3 regions of the Paenibacillus albicereus genome follow, and region 2 is predicted to be linked to each of the others. Evidence: riboswitches for the same ligand, from Rfam matches in the RefSeq annotation. Region 2 holds a riboswitch; each other region holds the start of a gene.
The links. A riboswitch is a leader RNA that binds a small molecule or an ion and turns the genes downstream of it on or off. The one in region 2 is predicted to bind cyclic di-AMP.
Positions count from the first base shown of each region.

Region 1 (5,384 bases), 1.2 Mb from region 2:
CCTTGGCCGAGGGCGTCGCGGAGGCGCATGTATTCGTCCGCCGGACAGAGCTGCCGCGCATCAATCCGATCCGGCAGATGGAGCATTCGGGCATGATCGAGCATTTTCCGCGGCTGTCCGACGAGGACAAGTACGCGGTCATGGCGCATTTCTTCCGGCACAACCAGCCCCCCACCAACGATACGTTCCAGCGGGCGGCATCCCAGCCCGGCTTCCGGCTGCATGTCGGAGCGCCTTGGCTCGGCATCCGGATGGAAGGAGACCTCGCCGTCGTGACGACTCCGCAGGGCGAGTCCGCCTTCGACTTCCTGCTCATTAGCACCGGGCTGCTGACCGATCCGGCCCTGCGTCCCGAGCTGCGGCTCGTCGAGAAGCATATTGCCCGGTGGGGCGATCGCTATGTCCCGCCGGCCCGGACCGCGAGTCCGACGCTCGATGCCCATCCGTACCTGACGCCGGGCTTCGCCTTCACGAGCCGGGACCCGGAGGGAGAGGCGCTGCTGCACGGCCTCTACACGTTCAACTACTCCGCGCTCATCAGCTGCGGACTGTCCGCCTCGGCGCTGTCAGGCATGCGCCATGCGATTCCGAAGCTGGCGGCGTCCGTGGCGGGTGAGCTGTTCCTGGACGACCGAGAGCAGATCCTGGACGAATTCTACCGGTACGACGAGCTGGAATTCACCGGCTGGATGGAACCGACGGCAGAGCCGAAAGCATGACCGCTGCCATCGCCGGACCTAACGCCGAACGGCGATCCTCAAGACCTTCGCGCCTGCGCGAGGGTCTTTTTGCGCGAGCGGCTGCGGCAGCCGATCCCTCGGGCAAGCTGCGGGCGGCGGATGACGGATAAGGCGATCTTACTGCGGACGAACCGCGATGCCAAATAAAAATCCCGTAAAAAAGCGTTCATCCGCGGCTGGCTCGCCAGTAGGCCGGGAAAGCGGGATCGACGACCACACCGCGCCGCACCAGAAACGTCCGGCTGACGCCCCCGTCCCGGACCTTGATCCAGCCGTTGTCGAAGTCGGTGCTGCGATGGCGGAAAAAGACGCCGCTCAAGCTGCCCTGATGCCTCGTCCGCTGGATGACGAACTCGCCGTCCGTCTCGGCGACCTCGACGTACACGCCTCGATCATGCGCCTGCTCCAGCTCCCGGTCCATCCGCTGGACCGCGACGATATGCAGGTCGGTCGCCCCGATCCGCCGCAGCAGCGCGTCCGCGAACGAGCCGCGGAGCCGCTCCAGCAGGCGCGGCGACGCCGGCTGGCCGACGACGACCTGCGTCATGCCGGCGCGCAGCGCCGTTTCGGCGATGAGGTCGGCCGGCTTGCGCCCGGCCGCCGGCAGCGCCAGGAATTCCGCGCCGACGGAGCTTGCCGCCTTTTTCCAAGCGCCGAGCCAGCGCTCCTGCTCCGGGCCGAGCGCCTCCTCCGCCGCCGGCAGCACGGTGAGCACGAGCAGCCGGCCTCTCGCCGCCGCGGCCAGCTCGGCGCCGCGCCGGATGAGCCGCTCCCCGTGCGGACCGAACGAGACGCACACCAGAATCGATTCTTTCGCGGACATGTCCATCACTCCTTGATCCAAGTTGCCGCCTATCCTAATCGACGGGCGGAGCGGATGTAAAAAATCGCGGGGAGCGAATCCGGTCCTAACAGCTCATGTAAGCGCGACCAAAAGGCCGTTTCGCAAGCAAGCGCCCGTCCCTTCTGGCCGGAGTCGATTTGGACGGGAAATCGAAAACGAGAGATATCAAGAGATTTGGAGAGAAAAACGGAGATATGATGCAGCCGAGAATCCTAGAAGCTGGTTTCGTACCGATTTTCTGGCGATGCTTCGGCTTTACTTTGCGAAAAGTCCGGGTGTAAGATTCGACTCAAGCAATCCAGACCAGCTTTTGACAACGCCGAGTTTCCGAAACGGGAAACGGGGGAACCAAACGGAGAGGCCAGAGCCGATGTGAGAGTCGGCACGGGCCGCTCCAGGGGTGAATCCCGGAGGAATGGAGCCATGGACTCCATCCTCCGAGTAGGGCGACTCTCACCGTCCGAATCCGACAGCTAACCTCGTAGGCGCAAGGACACGGCACGCTTGACGCGCCGCGCTCCGATCGGGAGAGAGGATGATGACGCTTGTGATCTGACCAAGACCACAGGGGCCGCTGCCTCTGTGGTCTTTTGCGCGCTTTTTTCCCATGGCGGACGACGGTCCGCCGCTGTCCGCCGCCCCTGACCCCCGAAGGAGAAGCACCATGGATCAAGACCCGCAAACTACCCTCGTCTCGCCGGCGACCCCGGCAGGCGAGCGGTTCCTGATACAGCTGCAGCATCTGCGGATGCCCTGCGCGGCCATCGTCAACAGCAGCCGCGAGCGCAAGCGGCTCGAGAGCCTCGGCATCCGTCAAATCATGCAAATCGATACGGCGGAAAAGGACCGCAATCCGATCCCGGACTGCCGGGTCGGGAACGTCTATCTGTTCGAGAGCAGCCTGGCGCTCTGCTGCCGCTACGTGCAGATCTGCCGCGACTGGACCGGTCGCCGCCTGTTCGTCGTCACGCAAGGAAGAAGCTCGCGAGGCGTGTATCAAGCGCTCGGAGCCGATCATGTCATTCATACAAACGGCCGGGACGTCTTCTACCTCATTCAGGAGGAGGCGGGCCGCGAGCTCGACACGATGAAAAAGGAGCCGTTCTCATGATGGATATCGCCATGCTCGCCCTGTTCGCCGGATTGACTGCCGCCATGCTGGCGCTTCTCGCCTGGTGCGGCAAAGAGATGCAGGAAGGAAGCGAAAAACGATGATCGCCTTGCTCTGGACGCTCGTCGCCGCCGTCTTCCTCTACCTCGTCTATGTGCTGCTTCACCCCGACCAATTCTGACCCAAGAAGGAGCCACCTACGATGATGGCAGGAATATCGATTGCAATCACGCTGCTGCTCGTGCTGCTGCTCGCCAAGCCGGCGGGCCTGTACCTGCACCGAGCGTACAGCCCGGAGCCTACCGCGCTGGACCGCGTCTTCGGTCCCGCCGAGCGGCTCCTCTACAGGATCGGGGGCATCAAGCCCGCCGTCCAAAGCTGGAAATCCTACGCCGCGGCTCTCGTCGTCAGCAACGGCGTCATGATCCTGCTCGTCTACCTCGTGTTCCGCACGCAGGGCCATCTGCCGCTGAACCCGAGCTCGATCGCGAACATGGAGCCTAGGCTCGCGTTCAACACGGCGATCAGCTTCATGACCAACACGAACCTGCAGCATTACAGCGGCGAGAGCGGCTTGTCCTATCTGTCGCAGATGATCGCCATCGTCTTCATGATGTTCGTCTCCCCGGCGACGGGGCTGTGCGCCGCGATGGCGTTCATGCGCGGCATCGCCGGCAAGCCGATGGGAAATTTCTTCGTCGATCTCGTCCGCTCGATCACGCGGGTGCTGCTGCCGATCGCCTTTGTCCTCGCCATCGTCTTCGTCGCGCTCGGCGTGCCCCAGACGCTGGAGCCGTCCGCCGCCGCGCAGACGCTGCAAGGCGAAGAGCAGACGATCGCGCGCGGACCGGTCGCCTCGCTGCTCGCCATCAAGGAGCTGGGCAACAACGGCGGCGGCCATATGGGCGTCAACTCGGCCCATCCGTTCGAGAATCCGAACGCGATCAGCAACCTGCTGCAGATGATGCTCATGCTGCTCGTGCCGACGGCGCTGCCGTTCGCCTACGGCAGGATGGTCGGCAATCCGAAGCAGGGACGGGTGCTGTTCGTGGCGATGGCGATGCTGTTCGTCGTCATGCTCGGCGTCTCGCTGTCGGCGGAGCGGGCCGGCAATCCGGCGATCGACGCGCTCGGCATCGACGCGAGCCAAGGCAGCATGGAGGGCAAGGAGACCCGGTTCGGCGTTCCGCTGACTTCCTTGTACTCCGTCGTGACGACCGCCTCGGAGACGGGCGCCGTCAACGGCATGCACGACTCGCTGACGCCGATCGGCGGCATGGTGCCGCTGATGAACATGATGCTCAATACGGTGTTCGGCGGCTCCGGCGTGGGCCTCATGAACGTGCTGCTGTACGCCCTGATGGCGGTGTTCCTCTCCGGCCTGATGGTCGGCCGGACGCCGGAATTCCTCGGCAAGAAGCTGGAGGGCCGGGAAATGAAGCTGATCGCGCTGACGCTGCTCGTGCAGCCTGCGCTCATCCTGCTGCCGACGGCGGCCGCTCTCTACGCCTATCCCGACACCATTTCCAATCCGGGCTATCACGGCCTGACCCAGGCGCTGTACGAGTTCACCTCGTCTGCGGCCAACAACGGCTCCGGCTTCGAGGGGCTCGGCGACAACACGCCGTTCTGGAATCTGAGCACCGGCATCGTCATGTATCTGGGCCGCTACATCTCCATCGTGACGCTGCTGGCGGTCGCCGGGTCGCTTGCGGCCAAAAAAGCCGTGCCGGAGACGATCGGAACGTTCCGCACCGATACGGCCACGTTCGGCGTCGTGTTCCTCGGCACCGTGCTCATCGTCGGCGCGCTGACGTACTTCCCGAGCCTCGTGCTGGGGCCGATCGCCGAGCAGCTCACGCTGAAGCCGTAGCCTAGCGGATAGAGAAGAGGAGAAACCGACCATGAGCCAACGAAACCAAACGCTTGGCGGACCGATCGTCCGTCAAGCCCTGAAAGAATCGGTCCTGAAGCTGGACCCGAGGGTAATGATCCGCAACCCCGTCATGTTCGTCGTCGAAATCGGCTTCGCCGTCATGCTGCTGCTGATCGCCGTGCCCGACGCCTTCGGCGGCGGCGCGCCGGTCTGGTTCAACGTCGCGGTCGCCGTCATCCTGCTCGTGACGCTGCTGTTCGCGAACTTCGCCGAAGCGCTGGCGGAGGGCAGGGGCAAGGCGCAGGCCGATTCCCTGAAGCGCTCCAAGCGCGACGTCGTCGCTTACCGCGAGAGCGGATCGGGGGGCCTCAAGGAGGTGCCGGCGAGCGAGCTGCGCAAGGGCGATCTCGTGCGCGTCGAGGCCGGCCAGTGGATTCCCGGCGACGGGGAGGTCGTGGAAGGACTCGCCTCCGTGGACGAATCCGCCATCACCGGCGAGTCCGCGCCGGTCATCAAGGAGGCGGGGGGAGACTTCTCCTCCGTCACCGGCGGCACCAAGGTGCTCAGCGACTGGATCCGCGTCCGCATGACGAGCGATCCGGGCGAGTCGTTCCTCGACCGGATGATCGCCCTCGTCGAAGGAGCCAAGCGGCAGAAGACGCCGAACGAGATCGCCCTCAGCACCGTGCTGACGAGCCTCACGCTCATCTTCCTGATGGTCGTGGCGACGCTGCCCTTCCTCGGCGGCTATCTCGGCGTGCCGCTCGAGGTGCCGGTGCTGATCGCGCTGCTCGTCTGCCTCATCCCGACGAC
Region 1 covers NZ_CP051428.1:2,125,414-2,130,797, forward strand. The annotation lists gene HGI30_RS09220 (FAD/NAD(P)-binding protein) at 1-719, shown strand, start outside; gene HGI30_RS09225 (universal stress protein) at 907-1,563, opposite strand; cyclic di-AMP (ydaO/yuaA leader) riboswitch at 1,892-2,087, shown strand; gene HGI30_RS09230 (hypothetical protein) at 2,249-2,695, shown strand; gene HGI30_RS23630 (potassium-transporting ATPase subunit F) at 2,796-2,876, shown strand; gene kdpA (potassium-transporting ATPase subunit KdpA) at 2,901-4,568, shown strand; gene kdpB (potassium-transporting ATPase subunit KdpB) at 4,600-5,384, shown strand, end outside.
Region 1: linked by a shared signal. The riboswitch ahead of HGI30_RS09230 (hypothetical protein) and the one ahead of HGI30_RS14710 (C40 family peptidase) in region 2 are both predicted to bind cyclic di-AMP.

Region 2 (5,384 bases):
GCCGCCGGCCTGCTGGAGCCATGGGTCGCCGGCGCGGCGATGGCGCTCAGCTCCGTCTCGGTCGTGCTGAACGCGCTGCGCCTGCAGCGCGTCCAGGCGGGATGAGCTGCCGGCCTGCCCGATCCGATCCATTTTGTCCCCGCCGGTCTAGCCTTCCGACACGGACTCGCCGAACTTCTGCAGCAGCCGGCTGAACTGCTCGACGTCCTGCGCCGTCCAGCCTGCCAGCAGCTCGCCGATGCGCTCGGTCCGCATCTGCTTGTTCTTCTCCAGCTCCTGGCGTCCGAGCTCGGTCAGCTCCAGCGTGTACGCCCGGCGGTCGCTTTCCACCGGCATGCGCGCAAGATAGCCTTTCTTCTCGAGCGCGGCCGTCTGACGGCTGATCGTGGAGCTGTCCAGCCGGAATTCCTCGGCGAGCGTCTTGACCGACGCCCAGCCGCTTCCGGCGATATGGTCGAGCAGCAGATAGGCCGCCCGATCCAGGCTGTCGCCGCTCTTGCGGTAAGTCGTCTCCGAGATGAGCCGCCGAATCAGGTGGGACAGCTCCATTTCGATCGTTTCGACTGCGTGGTGGTCCATCGTCTCTCCTCCTGACGGGGAGGCGGCGCCGCCCTCCTGAAAGCGGGCGTCATTCGCCGTCTCCTTGACCTGTCGGCAGGCATACCCTGCATTGACAGGTTTCGATATAGTTGTATAATACAATTATATAGATGCATGATGCAACCACATGCAGGAGGACGGTTCGAGAGCCCGGGGGGTGCAGGGGATGAAGGCGCATGAGATCATGATCCGCCAGGTCCACAAGGTCAAGGAGACGGATACGCTGAGGGACGTCATCGAGAAGTTCATCAAGTACAGGATCAGCGGCTTGCCGGTCGTCAACGAACGCAACGAGATCGTCGGCTATATCAGCGACGGCGACATCATGCGCTACATCGGCCACCGGGAGGACTTCGTCCTCGATGCGTTCTACTTCTCCGCCGTGATGAGCATGAACGAAGGCGAGTACGACGACCGCACGCGCCGTCTGCTTGGACGCAACGTCATGGAGCTGTCGCGCAAGAAGGTCGTGGCGGTCAGCCAGGACGAGGACGTCGCGCATATCGCGGGCCTGCTCGGCCGCAAGCAGATCAAGAAGGTGCCCGTGCACCGCGGGGGCGTGCTCGTCGGCATCATCAGCCGCGGAGATGTCATCCGGCACTCCTTCGGCAGTTATCTGACCGAGGAACGTTGAAAAAGGTGGAAGGAAAACCGGCTCGGCCGGCAATCCTTCCACCTTTTTTGCGTTGCAGCCGCTCGGGGCGAACCGGCAAGGCTCCGCTCCCTGGCGAGGGAGCGAGGCCATGCTTGCCTGCCGATCGGCTAGGATTTGAGAGCGGCGTCGATCGCGTTCAGCAGCTCGCCGTCCATGTTCTGCCCGTACTCCCAGAACATGATGCCGGCCAGGCTGTTCGCCTTGAGATACTTGACCTTCTCCGTCAGCGACTGCGTATCGTCATAGGTCAGGAAGCCGCCGCTGCTGTTCGTCAAATAAGGAGCCTTGGCCGTGTCGTCCCATTGGCGCGTCCAGCCGTTCTTGTTGATATAGCTCGCCTTCAGCTGGTCGTACGTGTAGTCGGCCGTGCCGTGGGAGTAGAAAGCTCCTCCGATGACCAGCTTGGACGTCGGCAGCCCCTTGCTCTTGAGCAGCTTGACCGCGCTGTCGACGCTGTAGTTCGCGCGGGAGGAATTGTAAAGGGCGGTATGATGCGTGCCCGAGCCGGCCTGCATGTCGTAGGTCATGACGTTCAGGAAGTCGAACGACGGGTGCACGGCAGCGATGTCGATGTTGCCGAGCCCGTAGTCCGAAGCGCCTACGGCGGCGGTCAGCTGATACTTGTTGGCGCCCCGGCCGTCCGCCGCGCTGCCGGCGTCCAGCACGGAACGGAGCTTCTGAATGAACAGCGTATAATTCTGCTTGTCGCTTGCGGTCGGATATTCCCAGTCGATATCGATGCCGTCCAGCTTGTTGGCGCGGATGTACGAGAGGGCGCTGTTGGCGAAGGCCGTCCGGTTGGCGTCGGTGGAAGCGGCGCTGGCGAAGCCCTGCGAGCGGTCCCAGCCCCCGACGGAGACGAGCACCTTCAGGTTCGGATTTTTGCTCCGGAGCGTCGTCAGCTGAGCGAGCTTGGAGGCGTCTCCTCCGCTCACGCCGTTATTGACCGCATCAGCGAAGGCGTAGAACACATGCGTCAGCTTCTGGGCCGGCACCGTGCTCACATTGGGAAAATGCCAGTCGGCAACGTAAGCGCCGGTAATCTTGCCGCTCGGAACGCCGGGCGTCGGAGTCGGCGTCGGCGTGGACGAGCAGGCGCCGAGCGATTTCCAGGCGCCCCATTGGCCGGCCTGGTCCGGACGTTCGTTCGTCGTCCACCACTTGGCCTCGTACAGCGTGCTGGCGTACACGGCCTTCTGGCCGGCCGTGTAGACGGCGGAGGCCGACCAGGCGGCGACGCCGGTACAGGCATCCGCCGCATTGGCGGTCCGTACGGCGAACGAGCCCGGCAGAATCGAGACGATCAGGAACGCGGCGAGCAGCAGCGCGCGCAGCGCCGTGAAGCGGGGCTTGTTGAAGCGGGAAGTTGCGGACATGAGAGTCCTCCTTTTTGGATGAGAGATGAAGGCAAGAAGACGGCTTCGGCGGCTGGCCTCCTTTCGATCGGAAGGTGCCATTATTATCCTATTAAATACATACTGCAAAAAGGATATTTTCACAGAGTCGGAGGGGGAAATATCCATTTCTTCCTCTAGGTAGGAAGAACGAGAGGGAAATCGACGCGATTCGATGATATGGGAGAAAGGGCCTATTCCGATTTATGAGAAAAGTAAGGGATTTGATGAGGGACTTCTAATAATTCCTAGGCAGGGATTCGACACGAAACTACGAATATTAACCTTTACCAAAATTTATGAATCATCGTGCCGAATTTTCGAGGAGAAAAACGGGGGAACCATACCGGGTGAATGAATCTTGCAAGAGAGGATTCTAGGGAACCTTCAACCGAACCCACAGCTAACTTCGTAGGCATCCGAAGGGAGAAGCAACTCGTGAAGAAAGTCATCTTATCCATGCTCAGCCTGTTCATGCTTCTGACGTTCAGCACCAGCGCGTTCGCGAATACGCCGGATCTCGACAGCGCGATCAAGAAAGTCATCGGCACGCCTTACAAGTACGGGGGCACGACGACGGCCGGCTTCGACTGCTCCGGCTTCATCCGTCACATTTTCAACCAGTTCGACGTCAAGCTGCCCCGCACGTCCAAGTCGCAGGCTCAGATCGGCTCGAAGGTGGACAAGGACGACCTTCGTCCCGGCGATCTCGTGTTCTTCAATACGAGCGGCCGCGGCATCTCGCATGCCGGCATTTACGTCGGCGACGGCAAGTTCGCCCACTCCTCCAACAAGGGCGTGCGCTACACGAAGCTGAGCGAATCCTACTACGCCAAGCGGTACGTCACCGCCCGCCGCGTCGTGACCGGAGAGGACTACAGCAAGTTGATCGGCGAGGATGACGGCGAGGACGTCGCCGGCGAGGAATAAGAATCACAGGCGAGGTCCCGGCAGCCAGGCTGCCGGGGCTTTTTGCGACTTCGGGCAGGCGGTGGCGGCGTTCATCCGGCTCCCTGGCTGCTGAGTGGAAGCGGGGCTTGATGCTCCATGCCACAGAAATAGAAAAAGCGCCGAAGCGGCCTGCCTAGGCGGGCTCGTTGTTTTCGGCCAGAAGGAGGCTGCGATCATGAAGCTGCAAGGCATCAATCATCTGCTGTTCAGCGTCTCGTCGCTGGAGCGGTCGATCTCGTTTTATCGGGAGGCGCTCGGCGCGAGGCTGCTCGTGCGCGGGCGGACGACCGCCTATTTCGATCTCGACGGACTGTGGCTGGCTCTGAACGAAGAAAAGGGTCTTCCGCGCGAGGAGATCCGGCTGTCGTACACCCATATGGCCTTCTCTGTGAACGAGGAGGACTTCGACGAGGCGTTGTCCCGGCTGCGGCGCATCGGCGCGGATATCCTGCCGGGGCGGGAGCGGGACGAGCGGGACCGGCGTTCGGTCTACTTCGCCGACCCGGACGGACACAAGTTCGAATTCCATACCGGCACGCTGGCCGACCGGATGGCCTATTATCGCGAGACCAAGCCGCATATGGAGTTTTTCGACTAGCGGCAGGAGATTTTGCTTGGACGAGGACTTTAACGAAACATAGAGACGCGATTGGGCCTCTATGGGCGTCTCATCCATTCGAACGAAACGGACAAGCGCCATTCAGCCGCTGGAGCGGGATAATCGGGCGTTCAGCACCCGAGAACGCGCTGGAAGGAGAGCCCAAACGTACAAGGGGCTGCTCCCATCATCCGTGAAGCGGATCATGGGAGCAGCCCTTTGTCATACCTTTAAGCGTGAAGCAGGTCGGTTCCATTTTCACAACACGCCTGCACGTGGGGAGGTTCTGCTCTTCTCCTACATGAAGCGTTTCCGCATGCGGAGCGTTTCCGTTCCCCCTTCTACAATCAGCGCCCCCGCATCCGGCTCGACGAGCGCACGATCAGCTCCGCCGGCAGGATGAGCGTGCGCGGGCCGCTGCCGTCGCCGTTCTCGATCCGGTCGACGAGCCGCTCCAGGCCGAGCGCGCCGAACTGATAGGCCGGCTGCGCCGCCACCGTCAGGAACGGGCTCAGCACGCTGGCGAAGCCGAGGTCGTCGAAGCAGACGACCGACAGATCGTCCGGCACCGCCAGGCCGCGCTCGCGCAGCGACTGGATGACGCCGAGGGCGAGGAAGTTGTTGGCGGCGAAGATCGCCGTCGGCGGGGAGGCCAGCGCGAGCAGCGGATCGAGATCGCTCGGATTGAAGCCGTCCGAATAGTCGAGATGGCGGACGAGCGCCTCGTCGTACGGGAGGTCGTTCAGCTTGAGCGCGTCGCGGTAGCCGGCATGGCGCTCGCGTGCGGTCGAGACGTCCTCGGAGCCGTTCACGAGCGCGATGCGCTCATGGCCGAGCGCGATCAGATGCTCGACGAGCCGGCGCGCGCCGTCGCGGCTCTCGCCGAGGATGCGGTCCGCCTGGATGCCGGGCACGTCCCGGTCGAGCAGCACGTAAGGAATGCGGTGCTGCTCCAGCAGCCGCAGATGCGGGGCGGATCCGTCTCCCGCCGGGGCGAACAGCACGCCGTCGACCCGCGTGGACAGGATCATGTCCACGTAGTCCTTTTCCTTGCCGTAATCCTCGTCGCTGTTGCCGAGCAGCAGCCGGTAGCCGAGCCGTTTGGCCGTATCCTCCGCTCCCCGCGCCAGCGTCGTATAGAACGGGTTGGTGATGTCCGCGATGAGCAGGGAGAGGATGTTCGTTT
Region 2 covers NZ_CP051428.1:3,309,185-3,314,568, reverse strand. The annotation lists gene HGI30_RS14730 (heavy metal translocating P-type ATPase) at 1-105, shown strand, start outside; gene HGI30_RS14725 (MarR family winged helix-turn-helix transcriptional regulator) at 148-579, opposite strand; gene HGI30_RS14720 (CBS domain-containing protein) at 767-1,234, shown strand; gene HGI30_RS14715 (glycosyl hydrolase family 18 protein) at 1,363-2,631, opposite strand; cyclic di-AMP (ydaO/yuaA leader) riboswitch at 2,950-3,083, shown strand; gene HGI30_RS14710 (C40 family peptidase) at 3,088-3,579, shown strand; gene fosB (metallothiol transferase FosB) at 3,776-4,198, shown strand; gene HGI30_RS14700 (LacI family DNA-binding transcriptional regulator) at 4,546-5,384, opposite strand, start outside.

Region 3 (5,384 bases), 2.1 Mb from region 2:
TCCGAAAAAACCCTCCCAAGCGTATGGTATGAACGAATGCTCATCCGTAATCTTAGAAGGGCAATATGCGGGGGATGCTAACGCGATGTGAATAAATGGTAAAGATTAGTCGATTGCGGCTTCCGAATCCCCGCTGACGGTGCCGTCTGCGAGCAGCGAGCCGGCCGGGCGGTTGCCGAGCTGAAGCTCGCGGATCGAGTAGCCGAAGTCCATCTGAAGGTGAGGATTGTCCTTGAAGCCCTCCCAGTCGCCGCCCCAGGTGAAGCCGAGCTTTTTGGCCATGCCGGCGACCTCGAGCCAGTCGGCCCGGCCGTTCTTGTTGCCGTCGTATTCCATATCCCAGATGATGTCGCCGGAGCGGTCCTTGAGCGCGAAGTCCAGCGCGAGTCCGTAGTTGTGATACGACTCGCCGCCCTTGGCGTGGGTGACGATGCTGCCTTCGCTGTCCCGTCCTTGGGCGTAGATCTCGTCCTGCTCGGCTTCGCTGCGGAAGCCGTCCGTGAACACGACGGAGATGCCGGCGGCCTTCGCCTGGGCGGCGAGCCGCTCGCTTGCCGCCCGCAGCTCGGGATGCAGGCCGGCTACGGGCGGCACGTCGCGGTACAGGCCTTGCGGCACGATCTTGTCGAACGCCCGCGGCAGCTCCAGCTTGAGCAGGGCGAGCGCCGCCGCGGCCAGTCCGGCGACGATGAGCAAGCCGCCCATCGGGCTCCGCTTGCGCCGGGGCTTGGGCCGGACAGCGGCGCGGGCGCCGCGGCTGGGGGCGGGGGTCGGTCGAGGCATTCCCATGAGCGTCTCCTTTGTCGGCGTAGTCTCGGTAGCTTGTCTAGGTCAGACGATCCAGAGGGCGGGAAGGCTTCGCGAGCAGCTGCTTGTACGTCTCGATGGCGCGGGCGCGCGACGCCTTGAGATCGACGAGCGCGCGATCGGCGGGCTCATGGACGGACGCGGCGGACATCCCGGCCCGCTCCGGCAGCCAGCGCCGGATGTAGGCGCCGTCCGGGTCCCAGCGCCTCGACTGGACGACCGGATTCATGATGCGGAAGTACGGCGAGGCGTCGAAGCCGAGCGAGCTGCTCCACAGCCAGCCCCCGCGGTTGAGCGTGTTGTCGTAATCCAGCAGCTGCTTGCGGAACCACGGCTCGCCGGCCGTGAACGGCGCGAGCAGGTTTTTGCAAAGAAACATCGCCGTAATCATGCGCAGCCGGTTCGGCAGCTCGCCCGTCGTCCGCAGCTGCGTCATCGCCGCGTCGATGAGCGGCACGCCGGTACGGCCTTGCCGCCATGCTTCCGCATGCTCCTCCGTCAGGCCGGACAGGTCGACCCTCTCCTCGTAGCGGAAAAAGTCCGCGTCGAACCGCGCCTGGTACAGGTAGAAGTCGCGCCAGGCGAGCTGGCGGACCCAGCTCTCCGCGCCGGTGCGCGCGGTCGCGGCAGACGGATCGCGCGGAGCGGAGCCCGGCCCTTCGACGCTGCCCGGCAGCGCCAGCTCCAGCTGCACGGCGGCATCCGCCCGCCAGCCGGCCGCGCCGCCAAAGGCGAGCGGATCGCGCTCGTCCTCGCACCGAGCTTCATCCAGGGCGAGGACGTAGGCCCGGCGGGCCGACAGCGCGCCGACATTCAGCCAGCGGGAGAGGCCGCTGCCGGCATCCTGCGCGTAGCGGTCGCGCAGCTCCTCGTATGCCTGCAGGCTGCCGCCGAGGAACCGGTCGAGCTGCCGCTCGGGCCGCTCGTCCTCCGGCACGGCGGCGGAGAGCGCAGCGGCGAGCTCGGCGGGCAAGGGCCAGCGGAGAAGCGAGAGCGGGGCCGTCGGCAGCTCTCCCGCGCGTACGCCCGGGGGCGGAGCGAGCCGCGAGCGGACATAGCCGCTCCAAGCCCGGTAGAACGGGGTGAACACGCGGTACGGCTCTTTTCTTCCCGTATGCTCCTGGAACTCGTCCAGATCGGCGAGCGGCACATCCTCCAGCGCCGTCCAGCGAACGCCCCGGCCGCGGCAGACGGCGGCGAGCCGCTCGTCCCGCCGCAGCGCGTAAGGCGTATGGTCGGCGGTGACGACGACCTCCCGGATCGGCTCCCGCTCGAGCAGCTCGTCCACCACTCGGGCAGGGTCGCCATGCAATAGATGCAGCCGCGCTCCCTGGGCTTCGTAGTCCTGGCGCAGCATCCCGGCGGTCCGCAGGAAGTGCCGTCCCGGATGAGACGCGGCGCGGCCGTCTCCGAGCAGCGCCGGATCGAGGATCAGGACATGGATGCCCGGCATGCCGAGGCTGGCCGCGTAGTCGAACGCGCGCAGATCGCCCGCCCGGAGGTCCTTGCGGTGGATGAACAGATACATGGATGTGCCTCCTTGGACCGGACGCAGCCGGTCATGCTCTTCTCCGTAATACCCGGCCCGAAAGCAAACAAACCGCAGCAGGCGCTCCGGGGAGGCTTGCTGCGGCTTGCTCGGCCGTGCTCGAAAGGCTCTAGTCGACGTCCGGACCGCCGTCCGGCTGGTCGGCGGCTTCGTCCGCGAATTTCTCGAACGTCTTGTCGTCCATGATGCGGCGGGCCGACAGGTAGCGCTTGGCGTAGTAGGACTCGCTCAGCTCGCTGATCGTCACGCCCCGGCTGGAGGAGGAGTGGGCGAATTTTCCGTCCCCGACGTAGATGCCGACATGGGAGACGCCCTTGCCGCTCGTATTGAAGAAGACGAGATCGCCCGCCTTCAGGTCGTCCTTGGCGACCTTCTTGCCCATGGCCGATTGCGCCGCGGACGAGTGGGGGAGCGAGACTTTGAACTGCTTGAACACGTAGGACGTGAAGCCCGAGCAGTCGAAGCCTTTCGAGGTGGTGCCCGCCGCTTTGTACGGCGTGCCGATGACGCCGCTGATGACGCCATCCATTTTGGAGCCTGCCGATGCGCTTTGCGCGCCTGCGGTGAACAGCAGGGCAAGTCCGAGTACGATTGCTGCGGCTTTCTTCTTCAAAGCTGTGGTGCTCCTTCCAGAGCCTACGAGGTTAGCTGTGGGGTTCGGTTGAAGGTTCCCTATGATTTCTCCGGCCTTCCTGCCTTGCGGCGAGGAGGGCGAAATCAATTCACCCTATAGATGGTTCCCCCGTTTCCATGTTCATGGAACTCGGCATGTTTGAACTTCTTCTGGAAGTGGTATTCTTTTCTTTAAGCTATTTTCCTCCCTTTCCCGACATATTCTCATAATTCTCATGTTCAAAAAGAGGATTGACAGCGCTTGCTTCGGGAGCGCGAGTCGAACGGCGCCTCGCCCCGTCCGTATTCGCTCCATTCGAACCATCAAAAAAAAACGCCCCTCGCAAGGGGCGTTTCACATTCGGCGCGTCATCCGCGCCGGCGGGATCCGATCCGGATCAGGCGGTGTACAGCGAGTTTTCCATCAGGGTGAGCAGCTTCGTGCGCATGCCCATCAAGCTCGTCAGCTCGGCCTCGCCGAGGTCGAGCCCTTCCGGCCGCAGGCGGGCGTGCTCGCTTTGCAGCGACTCCAGCTCCTGAGCGTTGCGATAGGCGCCGGCGCGGTCCAGCAGGTCGCCGGTCGCTTGGTGCAGCTGCTCGTAGTAGGCGTAGATTTTTTCAGTCATCTTCATTCTTTCCTCTCTCTCTGGATTGAAACTCTCCTCTAGCATGTCCTGCATTCGTGGGCTTCTATGCTTCATTAAAGCTGCGGATGATGATCGTCAGATCAACGGCAGATGAAGGTTTGGTGTTTGCGGGCGCTGCCGGAGCGGAGATGCGCTGGGCTTCCGGCCTGGATGTTATATACACCGTATCGGAATCCGAAAAACAAGACGAAATTGTCAGAGAATTTACACGATTATAGCTTGACGATAAAAGATTGTCAACTAACCTGACGTCCGCCGGAATCAGGCTTGTCGGACCAGCAGCTGAATTGCGAGGAGAGGATCCAGACGTCGATCAGCGTACGGACGAAATGATAGCCTTGCTGAATGACAAGCGCGGCGAGCCCGGCCCAAGCCATCGCGCCGGCGCTGACGCCGGCTTGCAGCAGGCCGGACAGCAGCAGCAGGACGAGGCTGACGCCTGCCAGCGGCAGCAGGCGGCGCAGCGCCTGCTGGAAGCTTGCTCCCACGCTCAGGCCGCTTGCCGCGCCGAACTGCAGGCCGAGAATGAGCACATGGAGCAGCCCGATCCAGAGCAGCCAGGCTCCGAGCCACGGCAGCGCGTCTGCGGCCAGCTGCGGCAGCGAGCTGTAATGCTGGAAGCGATGGAAGCCTTCCCTTACGAGCCAGACGGCCGGTGCGAGCGCGAGCGCCAGCTCGGCGGCGGCAAGCAGGAGAAACGGCTTCCAGCAGACGCGGATGCCTTCGAGGAAGCGCGTGCCCCCTTCGGCTCCGGACTCGGCGGCGTGGCGGACGGAGTAGGCCAGGCCGGCGCTCAGCAGCGGGCCGAGCAGCAGGCGGGCGAGCAGCAGCCCGCCCAGCAGCCAGAGATAGGGATGCGCCAGGTCCGTCTTGAGCAGCCGGAACTGCGATTCCGCCCAGAAGATCGCGTCCCCGCCGGATGCCGCTCCGTCCGCGCCGGGATAGCGCTGCACGAGCGGCCGCACGACCGAATCGACCAGCCGGTACAGGAAGAAGCCCCACAGCAGCCGGTACAGGAACAGGAAGGCGGCGATCGGCAGATGCTTGACGGTCAGCCCCCAGCCTTGCTTGAGATAATTGGACACGGGATCATGCTCCTCTCTTCCTCCGCCCTCACCAGGCGAACGCTCCTGCGAGCCATTCCAGCGCCTTGACGATGCCGAGGCTGATCCGCACCCGCTGGTCCTCCGGCGCCTCGGCGCGCAGGAAGTTGTTGATCTGGCGGTTGTCCAGCGCGTTGAGCCGGTCCGGATCGACCGACGCCCACAGCAGCGGGGAGGAGGAGCTCAGCTTGTAGCTGACGTCGGCCTCTACGCCGTCCCATGCGCGCTCGATCGTCCGTCCGTCGGCGAAGCGGAAGCGGGTGTTCACCGGGCCGTATACGCCGTCAAGGCGGCGGATGACGACTTGCGACTCGTAGCCGGGCTTGCCGCCGGCGCCTTCCGCCGGAGAGACGCGGATCGAGTCGACCGCGTAGTCGGCCGTCTGGCCGCCGTAGACGAACTGGCTGAAGTAGTCGTCCCAGCTGTCCTTGGTCACCTGCTCCACGACCCGCTTGAAGTCGGCCGTCGTCGGATGCTTGAATTTATACTGGTTGAAATACGTCCGCAGGATCTTGCTCATCATCGCCGGTCCCGTCTGCTGCTCGATGCCGGTCAGCACGAGCTTCGCCCGGCTGTAGACGTTGTCGGCGTAGCGGCCATGCGGGCCGTACGACCAGGACAGCAGCTTGAGCGGGGCGGGGTCGGTGACGTAGCTCGCCTCCAGCG
Region 3 covers NZ_CP051428.1:242,091-247,474, forward strand. The annotation lists gene HGI30_RS01095 (alkaline phosphatase) at 1-1, opposite strand, end outside; gene HGI30_RS01100 (M15 family metallopeptidase) at 106-783, opposite strand; gene HGI30_RS01105 (cryptochrome/photolyase family protein) at 827-2,335, opposite strand; gene HGI30_RS01110 (C40 family peptidase) at 2,466-2,969, opposite strand; cyclic di-AMP (ydaO/yuaA leader) riboswitch at 2,975-3,135, opposite strand; gene HGI30_RS01115 (hypothetical protein) at 3,367-3,594, opposite strand; gene HGI30_RS01120 (hypothetical protein) at 3,852-4,700, opposite strand; gene HGI30_RS01125 (M1 family metallopeptidase) at 4,729-5,384, opposite strand, start outside.
Region 3: linked by a shared signal. The riboswitch ahead of HGI30_RS01110 (C40 family peptidase) and the one ahead of HGI30_RS14710 (C40 family peptidase) in region 2 are both predicted to bind cyclic di-AMP.